3 regions of the Streptomyces tirandamycinicus genome follow, and region 3 is predicted to be linked to each of the others. Evidence: riboswitches for the same ligand, from Rfam matches in the RefSeq annotation. Region 3 holds a riboswitch; each other region holds the start of a gene.
The links. A riboswitch is a leader RNA that binds a small molecule or an ion and turns the genes downstream of it on or off. The one in region 3 is predicted to bind cyclic di-AMP.
Positions count from the first base shown of each region.

Region 1 (3,372 bases), 2.6 Mb from region 3:
CGATCATGAACTCCTGGATGTCCACGTTGGAGTCGGCGTGCGAGCCGCCGTTGAGGATGTTCATCATCGGAACGGGCAGCAGGTGCGCGTTCGGGCCGCCGAGGTAGCGGAACAGCGGCAGGTCGGATGCCTCGGAGGCGGCGTGCGCGACGGCGAGGGAGACACCGAGGATCGCGTTGGCGCCGAGGGAGGACTTGTCCGGGGTGGCGTCGAGGTCGAACATCGCCTGGTCGATCAGGCGCTGCTCGGTGGCGTCGTATCCGACCAGCTCGGGGCCGATCTGCTCGATCACGGCCAGGACGGCCTTCTCGACACCCTTGCCCAGGTAGCGGTTCGGGTCGCCGTCGCGGAGCTCGAGGGCCTCGAAGGCGCCGGTGGACGCGCCGGACGGAACGGCAGCACGGCCGGTGCTGCCGTCGTCGAGGCCGACCTCGACCTCGACCGTGGGGTTGCCTCGGGAGTCCAGGATTTCCCGGGCTACGACGACGTCGATGGACGGCACGAGCATCTCCTTCTGGGATGTGACGCGTGAGGTGACACAGGCGGAGCCGTGTCGGTGCAGGGTCCCTTTGGCCTTGCGGCAAGAGCCTAACCGCCTGGCGGGCATCGGTCGGCAGATGCCCGCCCCGTGGGACGAAAAAGCGGACCGAACCGGCAAATGCCCCGGCCGCTGCGAGACTCCCGTGCCCGCGCGACCGCGGGGTGTAAGGGGAGGCCGCGTGCGGCCGGGGCGGGGGTGCGCACGGTCCGGTGGTCCGCCGGGCCCACCGGAGCGGAGGGTCGGCCCCGGCGGCACCGCCGGACGGGGCCGACCGGTCCCGCGCCGCCCGACGTCGGTCCGGACGGCGCGGGACCTGGTCCGGGGGCCGAGGGCCCGGGGTGTCAGCTCAGGTGGAGCTTCTGGCCGGGGTGGATGACGTTCGCGTCGTCCACGATGTCCTTGTTCAGCTCGAACAGCTTCTGCCAGCCGCCCTTGACCTTCCGGTCCTCGGCGATCTTGCTGAGGGTGTCGCCGGCCTTGACCGTGTACTCGCCGTCGCCCTTCTTCACCGGGGCGGCCGCACGCTCGGAGCGGGTGGTCGGGGCCTCGGCCCGCTTCGGGGCGGGCTCGGCCTTCGGCGCGGCGGCCTTGGGGGCGGCCGGAGCGGCGCCGTCGTACGCGGCGTTCGACAGGCCGGTGCCGCAGTGCGGCCAGGCACCCTTGCCCTGGCCCGCCAGGACCTTCTCGGCGATCTGGATCTGCTGCGCCTTGCTCGCCTTGTCGGCGGTGGAGGCGAACGCGGTACCCCCGTAGGCGGCCCAGGTGGAGGCCGAGAACTGCAGCCCGCCGTAGTAGCCGTTGCCGGTGTTGATCGACCAGTTGCCGCCGGACTCGCACTGGGCGACGGCGTCCCACTCGGAGGCGGTGGCGGCGGACGCCGTACCCGAGGCCATCAGCGGGGCGGCGATGGCGGCGCCGGCGACACCGGCGAGCGTGACGACACGGGTGGACCGCTGGAAGACCGTCGGGCGACGGTGCTTGCCCTTGCCGGAAAGCAGCATCGAAGTTCTCCTCACCGACGCCTGCGAGGTGAGCTGTCGGGTTCGGGCCGATGTGGTGCCCGGCCGCGCGACGAGCGCACGGCTCCACCCCTAGCCGGGCAGCCCTGCTCGGGCCGGTCCGGCACTTACCTTGGGTCCCCCGCTCCTGCCTTCGGCGCTTGCGCGACGACTGTTCCCGACGGCCGCCGGCAGGATTCGGCGTGCGGTCGACGGGGCCCGCGTTGCGAGCGGTTCAGACCGTAGACACACGTCTCCCCGATGTTCAAAGACGAACATCGGGGAGAAATCGCCCATATCTGATGGAGCAACATGTCCGTTTTCGCAGATGAGAGCCTTGATGACCGGAGTTGACCGCCCTGCGGCGCCAGTTGACCGGAAGAGACTCTTGTCTCACTCGAACAGAACGGGACATAAGCGCCCGAACTACTGGGGCAACTCGCCCTTCTCCAGGCCGAGATCGAGGCTCTGGCCAGGCAGGATGAGGTCGGCGTCGGCGCCGACGACATCCCGGTTCGTCTCGTAGAGGGCGGGCCAGCCGCCGGGCACCGCGTTGGCGTCGGCGATCGACGAGAGGCTGTCGCCGCTGCGGACGACGTACCCATCTCCCGCCGCTGCGCCCTCTCGTGCGGATTCGTCACCTCGCGAGGCATGACGCCCTGAATCACGCTCATCGCCCGAATTGCCCGACTCTCCCGCCTCGGTGGCGGGGATACCCCGGTGCTTGCCCGTGCCCCCGTCGGCGGCGTCGGCCGGCTCCTGCGGGCTCTCGCCGTTCCCGGCGGGCTCCGAGGACTCCCCCGTGGGCTCGGCAGGCAGAGCGCCCTCCGGGGACCCGGAGGGCGGGGCGGACGGCTCGGGCGAGGACACGCCCGCGCCCGGCTCGGCGCCGGCGGCCGAGGGGGCCCCGGCCTGCGGCTCGGGCGCGGCGGCCGCACCGTCGCCGAACGAGGGCGCCTTCACCAGGCCGCCCAGCGGGTCGGTGGACGGGGTGCCGGCCGGCTGGGAGCCCGCGGCCAGACCCGTGATCACACCGCAGCTCTGCCATGCGGAGGCACCCTGGGCGGCGAGCACCATCTCGGCGACGGAGATCTGCTCGGCGGGGCTGGCGAGGTCGGCGCGCGGCGCGTAGGCGGTGCCGCCGTAGGCCTCCCAGGTCTCCTGGGACATCTGGAGGCCGCCGTAGTAGCCGTTGCCGAGGTTGGCGCCCCAGTCGCCGCCGCTCTCGCAGTCGGCGACCCGGTTCCAGGTGGCGGTGTCGGCGGCGGAGGCGGTACCCGCACCGAGCAGCGGGATGGCGATGGCCGATCCGGTCACCCCTGCCGCGACGATGAGGGCGGGGGCCTGACGAGGTCGGCGGTGGCGGCCGTTCCCGGACAGCATGCGGTGTGCCTTCCGTGTGACTACAGAAAACTCCCGGGACCGTCGAGGCGGTTGAAACCTCGATGGCCCGGAGTCGGGGTGAACGTAGCCGCCTTCCCGCCTCAGTCACAAGTCGATGCAGCGGAGATCACGCAAAAGTCACAGCCTTGACGTACCGTCAGATTCAGCGGGGGGTGAATTCAACGGGCAGAGTGCGCAATCCGCGCATGATGAGTCCCCCACGCCACCGCAATTCCGACGGATCGACCGCAAGCCGCAAGTCGGGCAGCCTGCCGAGGAGAGCCGCCAGCGCGGTCCGCCCCTCCAGCCGTGCGAGCGGCGCCCCCAGGCAGTAGTGGATGCCGTGCCCGTACCCGAGGTGCGGGTTGTCCCGCCGGCCGAGATCGAGGGTGTCGGGCTCCGCGAACCGCTCCGGGTCCCGGTCCGCGGCGGCCAGCACCACGAGGACCG
Region 1 covers NZ_CP029188.1:2,691,378-2,694,749, forward strand. The annotation lists gene eno (phosphopyruvate hydratase) at 1-508, opposite strand, end outside; gene DDW44_RS11875 (LysM peptidoglycan-binding domain-containing protein) at 883-1,542, opposite strand; cyclic di-AMP (ydaO/yuaA leader) riboswitch at 1,546-1,709, opposite strand; gene DDW44_RS11880 (transglycosylase family protein) at 1,966-2,922, opposite strand; gene DDW44_RS11885 (cytochrome P450 family protein) at 3,086-3,372, opposite strand, start outside.
Region 1: another riboswitch for cyclic di-AMP. It lies ahead of DDW44_RS11875 (LysM peptidoglycan-binding domain-containing protein); the one in region 3 lies ahead of DDW44_RS23405 (M23 family metallopeptidase).

Region 2 (3,372 bases), 1.2 Mb from region 3:
ACGAACTGGGCCTCGTCGTGCTCGGTGTCCGCGACATAGCCGGTGATCCGCGCTCCGGCGCCGGCGTTCGTCCACAGGTTCTTGGGACGGCGGCTCTCGTTGCGCTCGATCACGGCGTTGGCCGCGGAGAGGATCGTCTGGGACGAGCGGTAGTTCTGCTCGAGCAGGATCGTGGTCGCATCCGGGTAGTCCTCCTCGAACTGGAGGATGTTGCGGATGGTGGCGCCGCGGAAGGCGTAGATCGACTGGTCGGCGTCGCCCACCACGCACAGCTCGGCGGGGTCGAGGTCGTCGTACCCCGTGCCGACCAGCTCGCGCACGAGCGTGTACTGGGCGTGGTTGGTGTCCTGGTACTCGTCGACCAGGACGTGGCGGAACCGGCGCCGGTAGTGCTCGGCGACGTCCGGGAACGCCTGCAGCAGATGGACCGTGGTCATGATGATGTCGTCGAAGTCCAGCGCGTTGGCCTCGCGCAGCCGGGCCTGGTACATGCGGTACGCCTCGGCCAGGGTCTTCTCGAAACCTCCCCCGGAGCCCTCGGCCTGGGCGCCCCCCGCCTCGGCGGCGAAGGCCTCCTCGTCGATCAGCTCGTTCTTCAGGTTCGAGATCTTGGCGCTGAACGCCTTCGGCGGGTAGCGCTTCGGGTCGAGGTCCAGGTCACGGCAGACCAGTGCCATCAGCCGCTTGGAGTCGGCGGCGTCGTAGATCGAGAAGGACGACGTGAAGCCGAGCTTCTTGCTCTCCCGGCGCAGTATGCGGACACAGGCGCTGTGGAACGTGGAGACCCACATGGCGCGGGCGCGCGGGCCGACGAGCTGCTCGACGCGCTCCTTCATCTCGCCCGCGGCCTTGTTGGTGAACGTGATCGCCAGTATCTGGCCGGGGTGGACCTCGCGGGTCGCCAGCAGGTGGGCGATCCGGTGGGTCAGCACCCGGGTCTTGCCGGAGCCGGCGCCGGCGACGATGAGCAGCGGCGACCCCGTGTGGACGACGGCGGCACGCTGCTGCTCGTTGAGCCCGCTCAGCAGGGCGGCCGGGTCGATGACGGGGCGCGGGGCGCCGTCCCGGTAGTAGGCGTCACCGGGCGGAGGCGCGTCGAACCTGCCCTCGAAGAGGTCGTGCGGGACCTCCTCCGCGGGAAGGTGCTCGTGGTCCTCCGGCGGCGGGGGCTCATCGGGGGCCGGGGTCCGCCGGAGGTCCGCCAGGAAACTGTCGTCAAAGAGGCTGCTCATCGCTCTCCGAGTCTAGGCGGCCCCACCGACAGTCCGCCGCCGCCTTCAGGGGAATCACTACCGGACACCTCCGGTCATGAGACGGACACACAGCGCCAAGGTCACGGAAATGTATCGGGCATATCGGCCACTCTCCTTCACAGCAGCACCACACTTTGGCTAGCGTGCTCGCCCAGGCAGCCCGTACCCCCTTCGGCGAACCACGCCAGCCGGGCAGCCGCGCCGAATCCGTGCCCCTCGCAGGGGAGTTCGGAACCGGGGACCCACTCACGAAGCACAACCGGGGTGAATCGGGCCGGTCTTCACCCGGCCCGTAGGGCAGCCTTCCGTTCCGTCCGAACCCGACAGCTAACCCGGTAGGCGTCGCACGGAAGGAGATGCCGGCCTTGGCGTCGCACCGCAAGCCGCGCAGCCGCACACGTACGAACACACCTGCCGTCGGGTTCACGACGGCCGCCATCGCGGGGGTCTCGCTCCTCTCGGCCCAGAACGCGACCGCCGGACCGAAGCCCACCGTCGAGGAAGTCCAGAAGAAGATCGACGACCTCTACCGGCAGGCGGGTTCGTCGACCCGGGAGTACAACAGGGCGAAGGAGCCCACCGAGCAGCGGCGCCGCACGGCGGCCCGGGCCCTCGACGGGGCCGCCCAGCGCACGGAGGAATCCGGCGAGTCGCGGCGCGCCCTCGGCGGCCACACACCGGCCCGATACCCCACCGGCGACGCCGCCCGGACCGCCGCGCTGCTCCTCGCCGACGGCCCGCGGCCCCACGCCGACCAGACGCACCAGACGCACCAAACGGACCTGGCGGGCCTGACACACCAGACGGGCGGCCTGGCGGACCAGACGGACCAGACGGACCAGTGGCGCCCGACGGAGCAGAGGGACCGGCTGACCGGGCAGCAGCGCAGCGCCGTCACCGCGTACGAGACCCAGCGGGCCGAGTCGGCCGGGCAGCGCTCCCGGGCCACCGGGGGCCTCGATGCACACGCGGACGCCACGGACGCCACGGACCCGCAGGAGTCGCTGCGCGCCAGGAAGCAGGCCGTCCAGAGGAAGCTCGCCCAGGCGAAGGAGCTGCTGTCGCAACTGACCGCCGAGGAGCGGGCACGGCTCGCCGACCTCGAGCGCCAGAAGGAGCAGCAGGCCCGCCGGAAGGCGGAGGCCAGGGCGGAGGCCAGGGCGGAGGCCGAGGCGATGGCCGGGACGGAGGCCGAGGCCGGGCGGCAGCTCCGGGAGCGTGGGGGGCAGGCGCGGGAAGCGGCGGGCAGGAACGCGGACGCCGCCGGGGCGGGTGGGGGCACGGGTTCCGGAACGGCCGGCGGCACCTACGCCGCCAAGGCCGAGCGGGTGCTGTCCTTCGCGCGCGCCCAGATCGGGAAGCCGTACGTCCGGGGCGCGACCGGCCCGAGCTCGTACGACGGCTCGGGGCTCACCCAGGCCGCCTGGCGCGCGGCGGGCGTCGACCTGCCCCGCACCACCTGGGACCAGGTGCAGTCCGGGCAGAGCGTGGCCACGGCCGAGCTGCTCCCCGGTGACCTGGTCTTCTTCTACGAAGACATCAGCCATGTCGGGATCTACGCAGGCGAGGGCATGATGATCCACGCCCCCGAGCCGGGCGCCAACGTCCGCGAGGAGTCGATCTACTACATACCGGTTCACGGGAGCGTCCGCCCCGCGTAGCGGTGGCGCGCCCCTCAACGCCCTGCCCAACCGGCAGAACGCCACGTCCGCCCCGCGTAGCGGTGACGCGCCGGAGGCCCGGCACCGCCGCAGTCACGCCGCGGGGGGCCTCCGAGAGCGGACGTCGCGGCGTGCGTGCAACGTGTCGGAGGGGGTCCTGAGGTGCCGCCGGGGGGGACCCGGGCTGCTCCCTCCGGACGGAGGCTCCGGGATCGCTCAGGTCCGGGCGGTCCGCGCGCCGCGGGTCCGGTGGGGACGCCTCCCGCGGTCCGGTGGAAACGCCCCGGAGCGCCCGCGTTCCGCCGCCTGCCCGGCGGGATCACTCCCGTCCGCCGGGGACCCCCGCGACCTCAGGACCCCTCCCGTACACGGAAGTCCCTCACGCACAGGGAAGTTCCTCCCGTACACGGAAGTCCCTCACGCACAGGGAAGTCCCTCACGTACAGGGGCGTCCCTCA
Region 2 covers NZ_CP029188.1:4,135,470-4,138,841, reverse strand. The annotation lists gene pcrA (DNA helicase PcrA) at 1-1,232, opposite strand, end outside; cyclic di-AMP (ydaO/yuaA leader) riboswitch at 1,443-1,611, shown strand; gene DDW44_RS18435 (C40 family peptidase) at 1,610-2,914, shown strand.
Region 2: another riboswitch for cyclic di-AMP. It lies ahead of DDW44_RS18435 (C40 family peptidase); the one in region 3 lies ahead of DDW44_RS23405 (M23 family metallopeptidase).

Region 3 (3,372 bases):
AGATCGTGCTCGCGTCGGACGCGGAGGGCGCGGAGGCGGCACTGGACCGTCTGGCGAAACTGGTCGCCGAGGGCCTCGAGGAACTTCCCGAGACCGTCTGAGCGCACCGGATTCATGAGCGGGTCGCGGTTCCGGAATTTCCGGGAACGCGGCCCGCATACATGACCAACCACTACCGGAATTCCTTTCCGGCAGCAGGAGAATACCCCCCGGGTTTTTCTTCCCCTCTTTGTATACGGCGCATGTGTTAAATGCGGTCGCCCGCCGTGTTTACGGAGTGTTGCGAGGCCCTCACTGCCGCCGGGATCCGAAGCCGGTGCGCGCCCGTCGTGCGCTCGGCGTGCAGCGCGGTCAGCGCGCGCGCCCGCTCCGCGTCCCCACGGGCCACCGCGTCCACGATCGCGCCGTGCTCGGCCCACGCCTCGAGCGGACGGGCGGGCTGCTCGACCGCGTACATCCACGCGATCTTGTACCGGAGCTGGGTCAGCAGCGCGGTGAGCCCCGGGCTCCCGCACGCCTGGGCCAGCGTCTCGTGGAACCAGGCACCGAGCGAGCGCAGGTCCTCGCCCTGGCCGCGCCGTGCCCGGTCCTGACCGAGCCGGACCAGTCCGCGCAGCACCTTGAGGTGCGCCTCGGTCCGCCGCTGGGCGGCCCGCGCGGCACCGAGGGGCTCCAGCAGCAGCCGGATCTCCAGCAGGTCGGCGGCCTCCTGCTCGGTGGGCTCGGCCACGCACGCCCCGGCGTGGCGGCGGGTGACGACGAACCCCTCCGACTGCAGGGTGCGCAGCGCCTCCCGGACCGGGACGCGCGAGACGCCGTAGCGGCGCGCCAGCTGCTCCTCGGTGAGCCGGCTGCCGCGCTCGAACACACCGGAGACGATGTCGTCGCGGATCGCCGTGCATACCGAGCGTGCGGGAACGCGCATACCGAACCTCCGCTTTAATCGCCGCGAAACCCCGTCGAGCGACGTCTGTTTCGGTGACTCTATGGCAGGTGGCCGGAATTTCCGAAGGCCTATCCTAATCCATGGATATCTTTTGGCCGGAATACGCCGAAAGCCCCGGCTCTGAGGAGCCGGGGCCTCGGTCGAAACGGTGCACGCGTCAGACGCGGACGCCGTGCGAGCGGAGGTACGCGATCGGATCGATGTCCGAGCCGTAGTCCTGTCCGGTGCGGGCCTCGAAGTGGAGGTGGGGACCGGTGGAGTTCCCGGTCGATCCGGCGAGGCCGATCTGCTGGCCCGGGGCGACCTGCTGGCCGACCGAGACGCTGATCGAGGACAGATGGCCGTACTGGGTGTACGTGCCGTCGTGCATGCGGATCACGACGTTGTTGCCGTAGGCGCCGCCCCAGCCGGCCTCCACGACGGTGCCCATGCCGACCGCGACGACCTCGGTGCCGGAGGCGGCGTGGAAGTCGACGCCGGTGTGGCTGCCGGAGGACCACAGGGCGCTTCCGGCGCGGTAGGCGGTGCTCACATAGGAACCTGCGACCGGGAGCGTGTAGGTCGTCAGGCGCTTGCGCTCGGCCTCGCGGGCGGCGCGCTCCGCGGCGTCGCGGGCGGCCTGCACCCGGAGCTCGGCCTTGCGCTTGGCCTCGGCCTCGGCCTTCTCCTGGGCCGCGGCCAGGGCGGCCTCCTGCTGCTGGGCATCCGCCTGGGCGCCGATCTGCTCGGCGAGCGAGTCGGCGGCGACGGCCTGGGTCAGTCCGGTGTCCTCGACGGGGGCGGGCCCGCCGGCCTCGGCGGCGAGGGCCGGGGAGGCGAGGGTACCGATGACGCCGGTGGTGGCGATGGCCGCGACGGAGGCGACGCCCGCCCTCCTGCGCGACAGGCGGCTCGGACCACGGTGCTTCCCGGTGGCACGGGTGAACGCCATGAAGTGGCTGATCCTTTCCTTCCTTCTCGCCTACCGGGTTAGCTGACGGGTTCGGAGCAGGAAGGTCTCCTACGAGCCCCTCCGCGCGAAGGCGAAGGCACCCGATTCACCCCAGGGGACATATGGGTCCCCGGCTCCCCAGGCTCGCGCCGGACGGGGACTCGGCGATGGCTGCCCGATGCCGCGGGTGCGGCGTGTGCAACTGGCGGACAGCGCAGAAGACGCTAAGCCGATCTTCGTTCAATCACCAAACAGACACGGATATTTGTAGTGCACGCCACAGGGCAGACACCGACCCTCCTCATCAAACCGGACATACGGGCGGATGGTCGGGGAGGTGTTCCGGGCAGGGGAAAGGGGGCCCCTCGGCGCGAAGCCGAGGGGCCCCCTTTCCCCTGCCCGGAGGAGGTGCGGTCAATCAGCCCGTGACAACGGTCACTTCGCCGATCCCGAGCGCCCGCACCGGCTCCTCGATCTCGGACGCGTCCCCGACGAGGACCGTCACCAGCCGGTCCACGGGGAAGGCGCTGACCACCGCGGCCGTCGCCTCCACCGTGCCGGTGCCGGCCAGCCGCGCGTACAACTGGGCCTGGTAGTCGTCCGGGAGACCCTGCTCGACCTGGTCGGCCAGCGTGCCGGCCACGGACGCGGCCGTCTCGTACTTCAGCGGCGCCACGCCCACCAGGTTCTGCACCGCGACATCGCGCTCCGCGTCCGTCAGGCCCTCAGCGGCGAGGGTGCGCAGCACCGTGAACAGGTCCTCGAGCGCGGGGCCCGTGTGCGGGGTGTCGACCGATCCGCTGATGGCGAGCATCGCGGCGCCGCCGGCTCCGCCCGGGGCCGCGGGGGCGTCGGAGCGCAGTACCTGGCCGAAGGCCCGTACGCCGTAGGTGTAGCCCTTCTCCTCGCGCAGGACGCGGTCCAGGCGGGAGGTCAGCGTGCCGCCGAGGCAGTAGGTGCCCAGGACCTGGGCGGGCCACACCCGGTCGTGGCGGTCGGGTCCGATCCGGCCGATCAGCAACTGGGTCTGCACGGCGCCGGGGCGGTCCACGATGACGACGCGGCCCGTGTCGTCCGCGGTGATCGGCGGCATCGGCCGGCTCTCGGCCGAGTCGCCCGTCCAGGCGCCGAGCGTGTCGGCCAGCACGGCGTCCAGATCCACGCCCTCGAGGTCGCCGACGACCACGGCCGTGGCCGTGGCGGGCCGGATGTGCGCCTCGTAGAAGGCCCGGACCGCGGCCGCGTCGATGCGCTCGACGGTCTCCTCCGTGCCCTGCCGAGGACGGGACATCCGGGAGGACGCCGGGAACAGCTGCCGGGAGAGCTCCTTGGCGGCCCGGCGGGCCGGGTTCGCGGTCTCGTGCGGGATCTCGTCGAGCCGGTTGCGGACGAGCCGCTCTACCTCGCTGTCGGCGAACAGCGGGGCGCGCAGCGCCTCGGCGAGCAGGCCGAGGGCCTTCGGCAGCCGGGAGACCGGTACCTCGAGGGAGAGCCG
Region 3 covers NZ_CP029188.1:5,317,610-5,320,981, reverse strand. The annotation lists gene DDW44_RS23415 (HPr family phosphocarrier protein) at 1-101, shown strand, start outside; gene DDW44_RS23410 (GntR family transcriptional regulator) at 248-925, opposite strand; gene DDW44_RS23405 (M23 family metallopeptidase) at 1,104-1,877, opposite strand; cyclic di-AMP (ydaO/yuaA leader) riboswitch at 1,891-2,054, opposite strand; gene DDW44_RS23400 (M16 family metallopeptidase) at 2,296-3,372, opposite strand, start outside.